DNA from 2 places in the Segeticoccus rhizosphaerae genome. Region 1 is predicted to be linked to the other one. Evidence: riboswitches for the same ligand, from Rfam matches in the RefSeq annotation. Region 1 holds a riboswitch; the other holds the start of a gene.

Region 1 (5,771 bases):
CGTCCGGGTCGCGGACGCCGTGACGCAGATGGGAGCGTGAGGCAGGGCTTCGACCCGCCCGCCGGCGGCTCAGCCGACCTAGACTGCCCGCATGGCCACCTCACCGACCTTGCGCATCGCCCAGGAGCCTGCCGCCGACGAGCTGCTCAGCAAGGATCCCTTCGCCCTGCTCACCGGAATGCTGCTCGACCAGCAGTTCCCCATGGAGCACGCCTTCCGCGGACCGGCCAAGGTGCTGGAGCGCTTCGGGACGCTGGCCCCGGCCGCGATCGCCGCCGCCGAGCCGGAGGCGTTCGCCGACCTGTGCGCGACACCACCGGCGGTGCACCGTTACGGGCGTTCGATGGCGGCTCGCATCCAGGCCCTGGCGAGCGTCGTGGTGCAGGAGTACGAGGGACAGGCAGAGCGGATCTGGACGGAGGCGAAGAACGGCAAGGACCTGGTGGCCCGGCTGCGGGCCCTGCCCGGCTTCGGGGAGCAGAAGGCGAGGATCTTCGCCGCACTCGTCGGCAAGCAGCTCGGTGTCGCTCCCGAGGGGTGGCGGGAGGCGGCCGGTGCCTACGGCGACGAGGGCTCGTTCCGCTCGGTCGCGGACGTGGTGGACGAGGAGTCGCTGCAGAAGGTGCGCACGTTCAAGAAGCAGGCGAAAGCCGCCGCCAAGGCAAAGGACTGAACCGGGTCGGTCCGGCTGCGGTCGGGCTCATCCGTCGCTCCCTTCCGGGGGCGCCGTCTTCGGGCCGGACCCGACGCGGCCGCCTGGCAGGCGACCCAGCACCGCAAGTGCGACCACCGCCAAAGCCAGCGCGACGGCCAGCGCGCCCACGAAGGGCCAGCGGCCCCCCGTGCCGACCAGCAGCCCGAAGGCCAGCCCGGCCGCTGCGATCGCCAGCGCCGAGCCGATGGCGTCGGCGATGGCGAGTGCCGAGCTGTTGAAGCCACGGTCGCGCTCGCTCGAGAGCGCCAGCATGCTGGTCGACAGCCGTGGATAGGTCAGGCCCATGCCGAAGCCACCCAGGGTCCAGCCGACCACGGCCACGAGCGCCGGAAGTCCGACGATGGTCGTCACCCACGTGTTCGCGATCGCGATGGAGACGAGCACCGCGCCGATGCTCACCGCGCGTCGGTGGGTGAGCTGCACGGCATACCGGCCCTGGATCGCTGAGCCGACCGACCAGGCGAGCGCGCCTGCGGTCAGCGCCAGTCCGGCGACCGACGGCGTCCACCGGTAGTGCCTGGTCAGGAGGTAGGGCAGGTAGACCTCGGCGCTGCCGAAGGCACCGCCCACCAGACCTCGCAGCAGGATCACGGTCGGCAGACCGGCCGCCGCCCGCAGGGTGTGGCGGGGGAGCAGGGGCCGGAGCGCCAGCAGGGCCAGCGCGGCCGCAGCCATCGTGCAGATCCACCGCAGGGCGGTCGGCAGCGGCGAGACGAGGTCGACGGCGAGCACCGCGCCGGCGGCGATGGCCGACCAGGACAGGCGCTTGAGGCTCCACGGGACGTCTGTCGCCGGCGCCGGGCGGCCCACCATGCGCAAGGCAGGGAGCACCATGATCATCGCGGGTACCACGAGCACGATGACGCCGAGGAAGACCCACTGCCAGCCGATGTACTGCGCGACGAGCCCTGCTGCGAAGGGTCCGATGAGCGAGGGAATCACCCAGGCCGCAGCGAATCCCGCGAAGATGCTCGGATGCAGGCGGGCGGGATAGATCTGCGCGAGCATGACGTAGAGCGCCACCGTCAGGCCGCCCCCACCCAGTCCGTGGACGAGGCGTCCCACCACCAGCATCGGCATCGTGTGCGACAGGCCGGCCAGCAGCAGCCCCGTGGCGAAGAGACCGACGGCCGTGAACAGCGGGGGAGTGGGGCCGGCGCGGTCCGACCAGTTTCCCGCGAGCACCATGCCGATGACGCCGACGGCGAGCGGCCCCGCGAACGCGAGTGCGTAGAGGGACGCGCCGTCGAGCTCCCGGCTGATGGTCGGCATGACGGTGGTGACCGCCAGGGCCTCGAAGGCAGCGAGGAACACCAGCGCACACATGCCGATGGTGATCCAACGGAAGCGTGCGCCGAGCACTCTGTCCACCGGGTGGTCCGGTGCGAGCGCGGGATCGGTCAGCACAGGGGGACTGTAGAGCCTCAACCGGACTTGAGGTCAATCAGTTTGCGCCCTCCCGCAACGGTGGCGGGCCCCGTCGCCGGCGACGCTACTTCTTCTCCCGGGGGACCCGCCCCATGAGGTAGAACTCCGGATTCGGCATCGTGCGGGTGACGCTGGCCACCCGGTTGCTCAGCCCGAAGAACGCGGTGATGGCGGCGATGTCCCACGCGTCCTCGTCGTCCAGCCCGTGTTCGCGCAGGGCCGCGAAGTCGGCGTCCCCGACGTCGTGACTGTGGGTGTTGACCTTGTGCGCGAAATCGAGCACCGCGTGCTGTCTCGGCGTGATGTCGGCGGTGTGGTGGTTGACCGCGACCTGGTCGGCGACGAGAGGTTTCTTCTCGAAGATCCGCAGCAGCGCACCGTGCGCGACAACGCAGTAGGTGCACCGGTTGATGCCGGAGATGCTGACCACGATCATCTCGCGGTCGCCCTTGGTCAGGTGCGATTCCTCTCTCTCCATGAGCGCGTCGTGGTAGGCGAAGAATGCGCGGAACTCTGCGGGACGGCGGGCGAGCAGCAGGAAGACGTTGGGGACGAAGCCCGACTTCTCCTGCACCTGGAGGATGGCCTCCCGGATGTCGTCAGGGACGTCGGAGAGCTGGGCGGGAGGAAACCGTGTGGACATGGCTCGATGGTGCCACTTCCCGCTGCGAAGATCGGCGCCCCACAAGGGGTGTACGACCGCGTCGGCTGGGTACTGTGCGGGCAGGCGAGACACGCCGAGGAGGAGGCTCGACATGGGACTCAGCGACAAGATGAAGCACTCTGCGGAAGACGCGAAGGGCAAGGTCAAGGAAGGTACCGGTAAGGCCACCGACGACGAGCAGCTCGAGGCCGAGGGTCAGACGGACCAGACCTCTGCGAAGGTCAAGAAGGTCGGTGACGACGTCAAGGACGTCTTCAACAAGTGACGACGGCCCGCCCGGCGCCCCACCCACGGGACGTCGGGCGGAGTTGTGCCCGGTCAGCCGTGCTCCGCGGAGCACGGCTGTCTCATTCTGTGGCCATCGAGTGCGCGAGCTCTACGTGCGTCGGTAATCTCCTGTGCTACAACCGAATACCGCTCATCCCGAGGGGCAGAGGGAACGGCCCGCTGAAGCCCCGGCAACCCGACCGCATGCTGGTCGGCCTCCACCGGAGGCCAGCGGTCGACAGGTGCCACGTCCGTCCCGCACTGCGGGAGAGATGAGGAAGACCACATCATGTCCCACACGATCGCCCTGCTGCTGACGCGTCGACGCCACGTCGACCTCTCTCGCGTCACCAGCAGCAGTTGTCGCCACTGACCGCCCGAGCGCCCTTGCGGCCCACGCGAGCCGACGCAGGTCGGTGACGCCCCCAATTCACAGCACGAATGGCACGCGGTATGCCGCTGCGTCGCCCTGCCCGGAGAGAGGCACCATGACCACCACGACCACCACCACGACCACCCACGAGCCCCAGCTCATCCACCCCGAGGTGCTCGCCAGCCATGTGTCGGGAACACCCACCGAGGTGTCCGTCCGGGCTGGCCGCCACGCCTTCACGATCGACGAACCGTCCACCCTCGGCGGCACGGACCTCGGCGCGAACCCCGTGGAGCACCTGCTGGCGGCGCTCGGCTCCTGCCAGGTGATCACCTTCCAGGTCTGGGCCGCCCAGCTGGGCATCACCGTGGACGACGTCGACGTGACGTTGACCGGTGAACTCGACCTGCGCGGCTTCTTGGGGCTGGATGACGAGGTGCGACCCGGGTTCTCGTCGGTCGACGTCTCGGTGCAGCTCACCGGGCCGGAGAGCCCCGAGCGCTACCAGGAACTCATCGACGCGGTCGAGAAGCACTGCCCGGTGCTGGACAGCCTCGCCGGCACGGTCCCCGTGCGCTCCACCTACGCGACCGCCTGAAGCCTTCGTAGCCCACCGCACCGGCGCCTTCCCGGCAGCGACGCGTGGTCGTGGCCGGGAAGGTGCCCTGCGGTCCTGCTCCGGATCGTCCTCGTGGCAGGCCGTCAGGTGACGATCCGCAGCGGCTGCTCGAGCAGGCGGACCAGGTCGCGCAGGAACCTCGCGCCGGTGGCGCCGTCGAGGACGCGGTGGTCGACGGTCAGGTTCAATCGCATGATGGTGGTGGTGCTGAGCTCGCCGTCCTTCAGCACCGGTGCCGGGGCCCCGGCGCCGACGGCGAGGATGGCTGCCTCGGGCGGGTTGATCACGGCGGTGAACTCGGTGATGCCGAACATCCCAAGGTTGCTCACCGTGAAGGTGCCACCGGTGAACTCGTCGAGCTTGAGCTTGCCGGCACGGGCGCGGTCCCCGAGGTCGTGCGCCTCTTCGGCGATCTCCCGGAGCGTCTTGCGGTCCGCATCCGTGACGACCGGGACGATGAGACCGTCCTCGATGGCGACCGCGATGCCCACGTTGACGTGACCCCGCCGGATGATGTGGTCGCCGGCCCACGCAGCGTTGACCTCCGGGTGGGATCGCAGGGCCACTGCGCACGCACGCACCAGCAGGTCGGTCACGCTGACCCGGACCCCGTCGTCGGTGAGCTGCTCGTTGAGCTGTTTGCGGAAGGCGAGCAGGGCGGTCAGGTCGACCGGCATGGTTAGGTGGAAGTGTGGCGCGGCGGCGCTCTCGGTCAGCCGCTGTGCGGTGACGCGACGCATCTGGCTGAGGGGCACCGTCTCGTCGTCGGGGCCAGCGGTGGGGGCAGGCCCGGAGGGTGTAGAGGGTGCGGAGGGTGCAGGCGTCGACGTCGCAGGTGCCGGTGCGGTGGCGTCCTCGCCAGCCCCCTGACCGGTGAGGACCGTGTCCAGGTCGGCCCTGACGATCCGGCCGCCGGGGCCGGACCCCCGAACGGTGGTGAGGTCGATGCCGCGTTCACGAGCCAGGGAGCGCACCAGCGGCGTCGCACGGATCTGGTCGGCTGGCGTGCGCGTGGCCGCCGGGGCACCCTGTCGGCCGGTCGGCTCCGCCGATGGCGGGGCCTGTGACTCGGTCGAGGCGGACGCCGCCTCCTGTCCGGCCTGGGTCTCGGCGTCCTCCGACCTGGCCGCCTCGGAATTCGCTCCGCTGGCGTCGGATTCGCTCTCGCCGCCGGTGGCCTGCTGATCGTCCCCGGATCCGGAGGAACTGACCGCGCCCGGCTCACCGATGACCGCCAGGGGCTCGCCGATCGGCACGGTGGAGCCGGCCTGGGCGATGATCCGTGTCAGCGTGCCGGTGTCGTAGGCCTCCAGGTCCATGGTGGCCTTGTCGGTCTCGATCTCGGCGAGGACGTCGCCGCGGTGGACCTCGTCGCCCTCGGACATGAGCCACTGCGAGACGACGCCCTCGGTCATCGTGTCGGACAGGCGAGGCATGAGCACGTCAGGCATGTGATCTCTCCTAGCGGGTGAACCTGGTCGCGTCGAGGACCTCGCCCACGACCTTCGTCAGGTCCTGGGCGGTCGGCAGGGCAGCATTCTCCAGGGGCTTGGCGTAGGGGAGGGGGACCTCCGCAGCAGCCACGCGCCGCACCGGCGCGTCGAGCCGGTCGAAGGCTCCCTCCTGGATGGTCGCGGCGATCTCCGCGCCCACCCCGTAGGTCAGCCAGTCGTCCTCGAGGACCACGGCTCGGGTGGTCTTGCGG
Region 2 (5,771 bases), on a different contig from region 1:
CTGGAGACCAGCACCCCGCCGACGAGGGCGAGGGTCATCAGCCCCGCGCGGGTGGGCGTCATGCCCCGAGAGATCTGGAAGTACTGCACGAGGAAGACCGTCGACCCGAACATCGCCACACCGACCATGACGGAGGCGAACACCGCAAGGCTCGTGGTGCGGTCGCGGAACAGCCGCAGCGGGATGATCGGCTCGGCGACCTTGGTCTCGGCGTAGACGAACGCCGCCAGGAGGAGCAGGCCGAGCGTGAGCAGCACCGCAGTGGTGGCCGAGACCCAGGCGAACTGGGTGCCGGCGAGTGAGACCCAGATCAGGAGGGCGGAGACCCCGGCGGTGATCAGGGTGGCGCCGAGGTAGTCGATGGAGGCCTCGCGCTTGATCGTCGGCAGGTGCAGCGTCTTCTGCAGGACCACGAAGGCCACGACGGCGATCGGGATGCCCACGTAGAAGCACCAGCGCCAGGCCTGCCCCTCCATGTAGCCGGGCAGGAAGCTCCCGAGCCACTTCGCGTCCACCAGGAGGCCGCCGATCAGCGGGCCGCTGACGGTGGCCATCGCGAAGACGGCACCGAGGTAGCCGAAGTACTTGCCCCGGTCGCGTGGCGTCACCATGCTCGCGATGACGATCTGCACCAGCGCGGTGAGGCCGCCCATGCCGACGCCCTGCAGCAGCCGAGCGCCGATCAGCGCGCCCATGTCGGGGGCGATCCCGGCGATGACCGAACCGGCCATGAAGATGACCAGGGTCAGCTGGGTCAGCAGCTTCTTGCTGAACAGGTCGGCGAGCTTGCCCCAGATCGGCGTGGTCGCGGTCATCGCGAGCAGCGAGGCAACCACCACCCAGGTGTAGCCCGCCTCGCTGCCGTGCAGGTCGGCCACGATCCGGGGGAGCGCGGTCGACACCACGGTCGAGGACAACATGGCGACGAACATGGCCAGCAGTAGGCCGGAGAGGGCGTAGAGGACCTCCCGGTGGCTCATCGGCACGGAGGCGCCGGGCGGCCGGGTGGGTGGGGCTTGGGTGGTGGTACTCATGCAGCGGTTCCTCGAGGAGTGGTCAAGCACGTTGGTTGCCGTCGGCAACAATATACAAGTTGCTTGCTGCATGCAAATAAAAAGCCGTTTCCCTCGTTGCTGGCGATCGGCGTCACATATGACGCCGATCGCCAGCAACAGTGGGTGGTCTAGGGGGTCACCAGGGGCGAGGCAGGGTGAGGTCGCGTGGGTCCGCGACCGGCGTCCACCCCTCGGCGGTCAGCTCGTAGTCGAACTCCGGGCCGTCCGCGGCGATCGAGGCGACCGCTGCCACCAGCCGCTGCACGTGTTCCCGCGTCGTCGCCAGGCCGAGACTGGCGCGCACAGCGGTCGGCGGAGCGTCAGGGCCGGCGTCCCCGAGCAGCTCGTCGACGAGCGGGTGTGCGCAGAACCGGCCGTCCCGCACGCCGATGCCGTGCTCCGCCGACAGGGCCGCCGAGACCAGGGCGCTGTCCACGCCGTCGATGGTGAACGCCACGACGCCGACGCGGGGGTGATCGTCGCCGAAGACGGAGTAGGTCCGTACCCCGGCGATGCCGCCCAGCCCGGCCTGCAGCGCGGCGGCCAGCTCGGCCTCATGCGCCTCGACCACGTCCCGCTCGCGGCGCAGCGTGGCGCATGCGGCCGCCAGCGCGACCGCGCCGAGCACGTTGGGAGTGCCGCCCTCGTGCCGTGCGGGCCCCTCGTGCCAGACCACCCCGCCCGGGGTGACGGCCGCGGTGGCGCCGCCACCACGCAGGTAGGGGGCGGCCGAGTCCAGCCAGTCGGCGCGCCCCACCAGGGCGCCCGAGCCGTAGGGCGCGTAGAGCTTGTGGCCGGACAGTGCCAGGTAGTCGACGTCGAGGGCTGTGAGGTCGACCCGGCGGTGGGGCGCCAGCTGCGCGGCGTCGAGGGCCACGCGCGCGTCATACCTGCGGGCGACCGTGACCAGCTCCTCGACGGGCCACAGCTCGCCGGTGACGTTGGAGGCGCCGGTGACGACGACGAGTCGCGGCCTGCCGTCGTCGGACTCGGCCAGCGCCCCGTCGAGCAGGGCGACGGCGTCCGCGGCGCTCGCGGGCACCGGCAGCCGCACGGTCCGCGAGGAGGGCCAGGGCAGCAACGCGGCGTGGTGCTCCGACTCGAAGACGAAGGTCGTCGTGCGCGAGGGCAGGCACCGCGCCAGCAGGTTGAGGGCGTCCGTGGTGTTGCGGGTGAACACCACCTCGTCGCCGGGCCGCGCGCCCACGAACTCGGCCACCTCCTCGCGCGCCGCCTCGAACCACCCGGTCGTGATCCGCGAGGTGTAGCCGGTGCCGCGGTGCACCGAGGAGTAGGTGCGCAGGGCGGTGTCCACGGCGTGCTTGACCGACTCGAGCGCGGGTGTCGACGCGGCGTGGTCGAAGTTGGCGTAGTCGACGACCGTGCGGTGCAGCGTGGGCACGCCGAGGTTCTCTGCGACGGTGCGGGGTGGGGCCAGGACCGCCGGTGCCTGGGGACGGGCGCTCTCACGACCCTGCGGAGTCGAGGGTGAGGACCGCTCCGCGGGCGCAGGTCCGGTGGGTGGGATCGGCACGGAGCGCAGCCGATGGGGTGGCTCAGGCGCCGGTCGGCTGCCCGCTCCGGGCATAGCGGGCACCGGAGGCACCGCCCAGCCGTAGGTGGGCGGCGTATCGGCGGTGCGGCGGGTCAGGCTCGCGATCGACATACGGGCTGCTCCTGTCGGTCCAGTGTTTGGGTCGGACCTGCGACGGGCGCCGGTCCGCGCTTGCCGCCTGCTGGTGCAGGACGGCCGGGTCGTCACCCGGAGCACCCCACCGCGGAGGAGGGTTGCCGACCAGCGAGCCGGGGCTTGACGCTGGCACTCATGACCTGTGCAGGAAACTACCGCTTCGGGGGCCGCGGTGCCCACCACCTGAGCGGTCATCTCAGATGTCGAGACGTTCAGGCACGGGAAGGGCCCATCCGACGCTTGCCGGGTCCGACCGGTGACCTGTGGTGCGCGTGTGACACGTGATCCGAGGGTGACTATCGCGTAGCCTGCGACAGTGGCGACACGTCAGTCCTCCTCCACGGCCCGCTCGAAGTCCTCGAGTCGCCGCACCTCGTCGCGCCCGGCCGCCGGGCGCCCGAGCACGCGCAAGACCCCGGCCCGGGCCTCGGCCAAGGGCCGGTCGAGAGCCAGGGGTGGCGGCCTGCCGCTGCCGTTGCGTGCCGTCCGAGGCACCTGGATGGGCATGGCGCACGTCGCGGGCGGCGCGGTCCGCCGGGTCGGCACGAGCGCGCGCGACCTCGAGCCGGAGCACCGTCGCGACGGGATCGGCTTCGCCCTCATCGGGCTGGCGGTCGTGGTCGCGGCCCGCGAGTGGTGGGGTCTGACAGGAGTCGTCGGCGACATCATCCACGCGATCGTCGCGGGCACCTTCGGACGCGTCGCGTTTGCCCTGCCGATCGCCCTGCTGCTGCTCGGCCTTCGCCTGCTGCGCGCGCCCGGCGACGCCACGTCCAACAACCGCGTGACCATCGGCACGACCGCCCTGGCCTTCGCCACCTGCGGGCTGGTGCACATCGCCCAGGGCCTGCCCAGTCCGCCCGACGGGGCTGCCGCCATGCGCGACGCGGGCGGCATCATCGGCTGGCTGGCCTCGAGCCCCGTGGCCGCCGCCGTGCACACGTGGGGCGCCGTCGTGCTGCTCTGCCTGCTCGGTCTTTTCGGCATCCTCGTCATCACCGCCACCCCCGTGCACCAGATCCCGGCTCGGCTGCGTGAGGCCCGCGACCGGCTCTTCCACCACCCGGGGACCCAGGCATCCGACGAGACGGCACACCCCGAGGGCGAGGAGCAGCCCGCGCCCAAGCGTCGCTCGCGCCGCCGGGCCGACCCCGACCTGGTGGGCGGCCCCGAGGGATTCGTCGGCGACGAGGCGTTCGAGCAGGCCGCGGTGGTCGACGCCGACGGCAACGCCGTGGGCGACTCGCGGGGCAAGGGCCCCCGCCCCGGGGAGAAGCGACCCACCGCGCCCGGCGTGCTGGCGCCGAGTGCTGCCGATCCCCCGCCCTCGACCGATGCCACCGACCCTCCCGGCCCGGGCCAGGTCCACGACAAGGGCGGCCTCGAGGCGCCCCCGACGACCCCGCTGCCGCAGCGGGTGGAGCAGCTGGCGCTGGCCGGGGACGTCACCTACACGCTGCCCGACAACACCTTGCTGACCGCCGGCCCGCCGCACAAGAAGCGGTCGGCCGTCAACGACCACGTGGTGGAGGCACTCACCGGGGTCCTCGACCAGTTCGACATCGACGCCCAGGTGACCGGCTTCATGCGCGGCCCGACCGTGACTCGCTACGAGGTCGAGCTCGGTCGCGGCACCAAGGTCGAGCGGGTCACGGCGCTGTCCAGGAACATCGCGTATGCCGTGGCGTCGGCCGACGTGCGCATCCTCAGCCCGATCCCGGGCAAGTCCGCGATCGGCGTCGAGATCCCCAACACCGACCGCGAGACGGTCAGTCTCGGTGACGTGCTGCGCAGCCAGGTCGCCCGGGCCAACGAGCACCCCATGGTCATGGGGGTCGGCAAGGACGTCGAGGGCGGCTACGTCATCGCCAACCTGGCGAAGATGCCGCACCTGCTGGTGGCCGGAGCCACCGGCGCGGGCAAGTCGAGCTTCGTCAACTCGATGATCACCTCGATCCTGATGCGGGCCACGCCCGACGAGGTCCGGATGGTCCTGGTCGACCCCAAGCGCGTGGAACTGACCGGCTACGAGGGCATCCCGCACCTGATCACGCCGATCATCACCAACCCCAAGAAGGCCGCCGAGGCCCTGCAGTGGGTCGTCCGGGAGATGGACACGCGGTATGACGACCTGTCCGCCTTCGGCTACAAGCACATCGACGACTTCAACAAGGCGGTCCGCACCGGCAAGCTGAAGACCCCGCCCGGTTCCGAGCGGGTGCTGCAGGCCTACCCCTACCTGCTGGTCATCGTCGACGAGCTGGCCGACCTGATGATGGTCGCGCCGCGTGACGTCGAGGAGTCGATCGTCCGGATCACCCAGCTGGCGCGCGCGGCCGGCATCCACCTCGTGCTGGCGACGCAGCGGCCCTCGGTCGACGTGGTCACCGGCCTGATCAAGGCCAACGTGCCGTCGCGGATGGCGTTCGCCACCTCGTCGCTGGCCGACTCCCGGGTCGTGCTGGACCAACCGGGAGCCGAGAAGCTCATCGGCCAGGGCGACGCCCTCTTCCTGCCGATGGGTGCCTCCAAGCCGATGCGGGTCCAGGGTGCATGGGTCACCGAGTCCGAGATCCAGCGAGTCGTCGGGCACGTCACCGGCCAGCTCAAGCCGAACTACCGCGACGACGTCACGGTCGTGGCGCCCAAGAAGCAGATCGACGAGGACATCGGCGACGACCTCGACCTGCTGCTGCAGGCCACGGAGCTGGTGGTCACCACGCAGTTCGGCTCCACCTCGATGCTGCAGCGCAAGCTGCGGGTCGGGTTCGCCAAGGCCGGCCGGCTGATGGACCTGCTCGAGTCACGTGGCGTCGTCGGACCGTCGGAGGGGTCCAAGGCGCGTGACGTCCTGGTCAAGCCGGACGACCTGGCGACCACGCTGGCGCTGATGCGGGGCGAGGACGTGCCCGACGACGACCCGGTCTACGACGACCGGGCAGACGCTGCGGCTGCCCCCGCCCCGGCGCCCCCCGCCCCGGTGCGCCCCGAAGCGGGGGCCGCGCCGCCGGAGGGCCTGGAAGAGG

What was found. A riboswitch is a leader RNA that binds a small molecule or an ion and turns the genes downstream of it on or off. The one in region 1 is predicted to bind S-adenosylmethionine.
Region 2: it holds a riboswitch for S-adenosylmethionine, as region 1 does, so the genes downstream of both, FCN22_RS10485 (aminotransferase class V-fold PLP-dependent enzyme) here and FCN22_RS07080 (OsmC family protein) in region 1, are expected to answer to the same signal.

Annotation. Positions count from the first base shown of each region.
Region 1 covers NZ_SWMA01000006.1:119,849-125,619, forward strand. Annotated here, with positions in the region: gene FCN22_RS07055 (LysR family transcriptional regulator) at 1-40, shown strand, start outside; gene FCN22_RS07060 (HhH-GPD-type base excision DNA repair protein) at 92-673, shown strand; gene FCN22_RS07065 (MFS transporter) at 701-2,122, opposite strand; gene FCN22_RS07070 (peroxidase-related enzyme) at 2,208-2,786, opposite strand; gene FCN22_RS07075 (CsbD family protein) at 2,899-3,072, shown strand; SAM riboswitch class I at 3,223-3,353, shown strand; gene FCN22_RS07080 (OsmC family protein) at 3,563-4,045, shown strand; gene FCN22_RS07085 (dihydrolipoamide acetyltransferase family protein) at 4,150-5,517, opposite strand; gene FCN22_RS07090 (alpha-ketoacid dehydrogenase subunit beta) at 5,528-5,771, opposite strand, start outside.
Region 2 covers NZ_SWMA01000012.1:66,598-72,368, forward strand. Annotated here, with positions in the region: gene FCN22_RS10480 (MFS transporter) at 1-1,034, opposite strand, end outside; gene FCN22_RS10485 (aminotransferase class V-fold PLP-dependent enzyme) at 1,192-2,721, opposite strand; SAM riboswitch class IV at 2,773-2,886, opposite strand; gene FCN22_RS21885 (hypothetical protein) at 3,073-3,252, opposite strand; gene FCN22_RS10490 (DNA translocase FtsK) at 3,245-5,771, shown strand, end outside.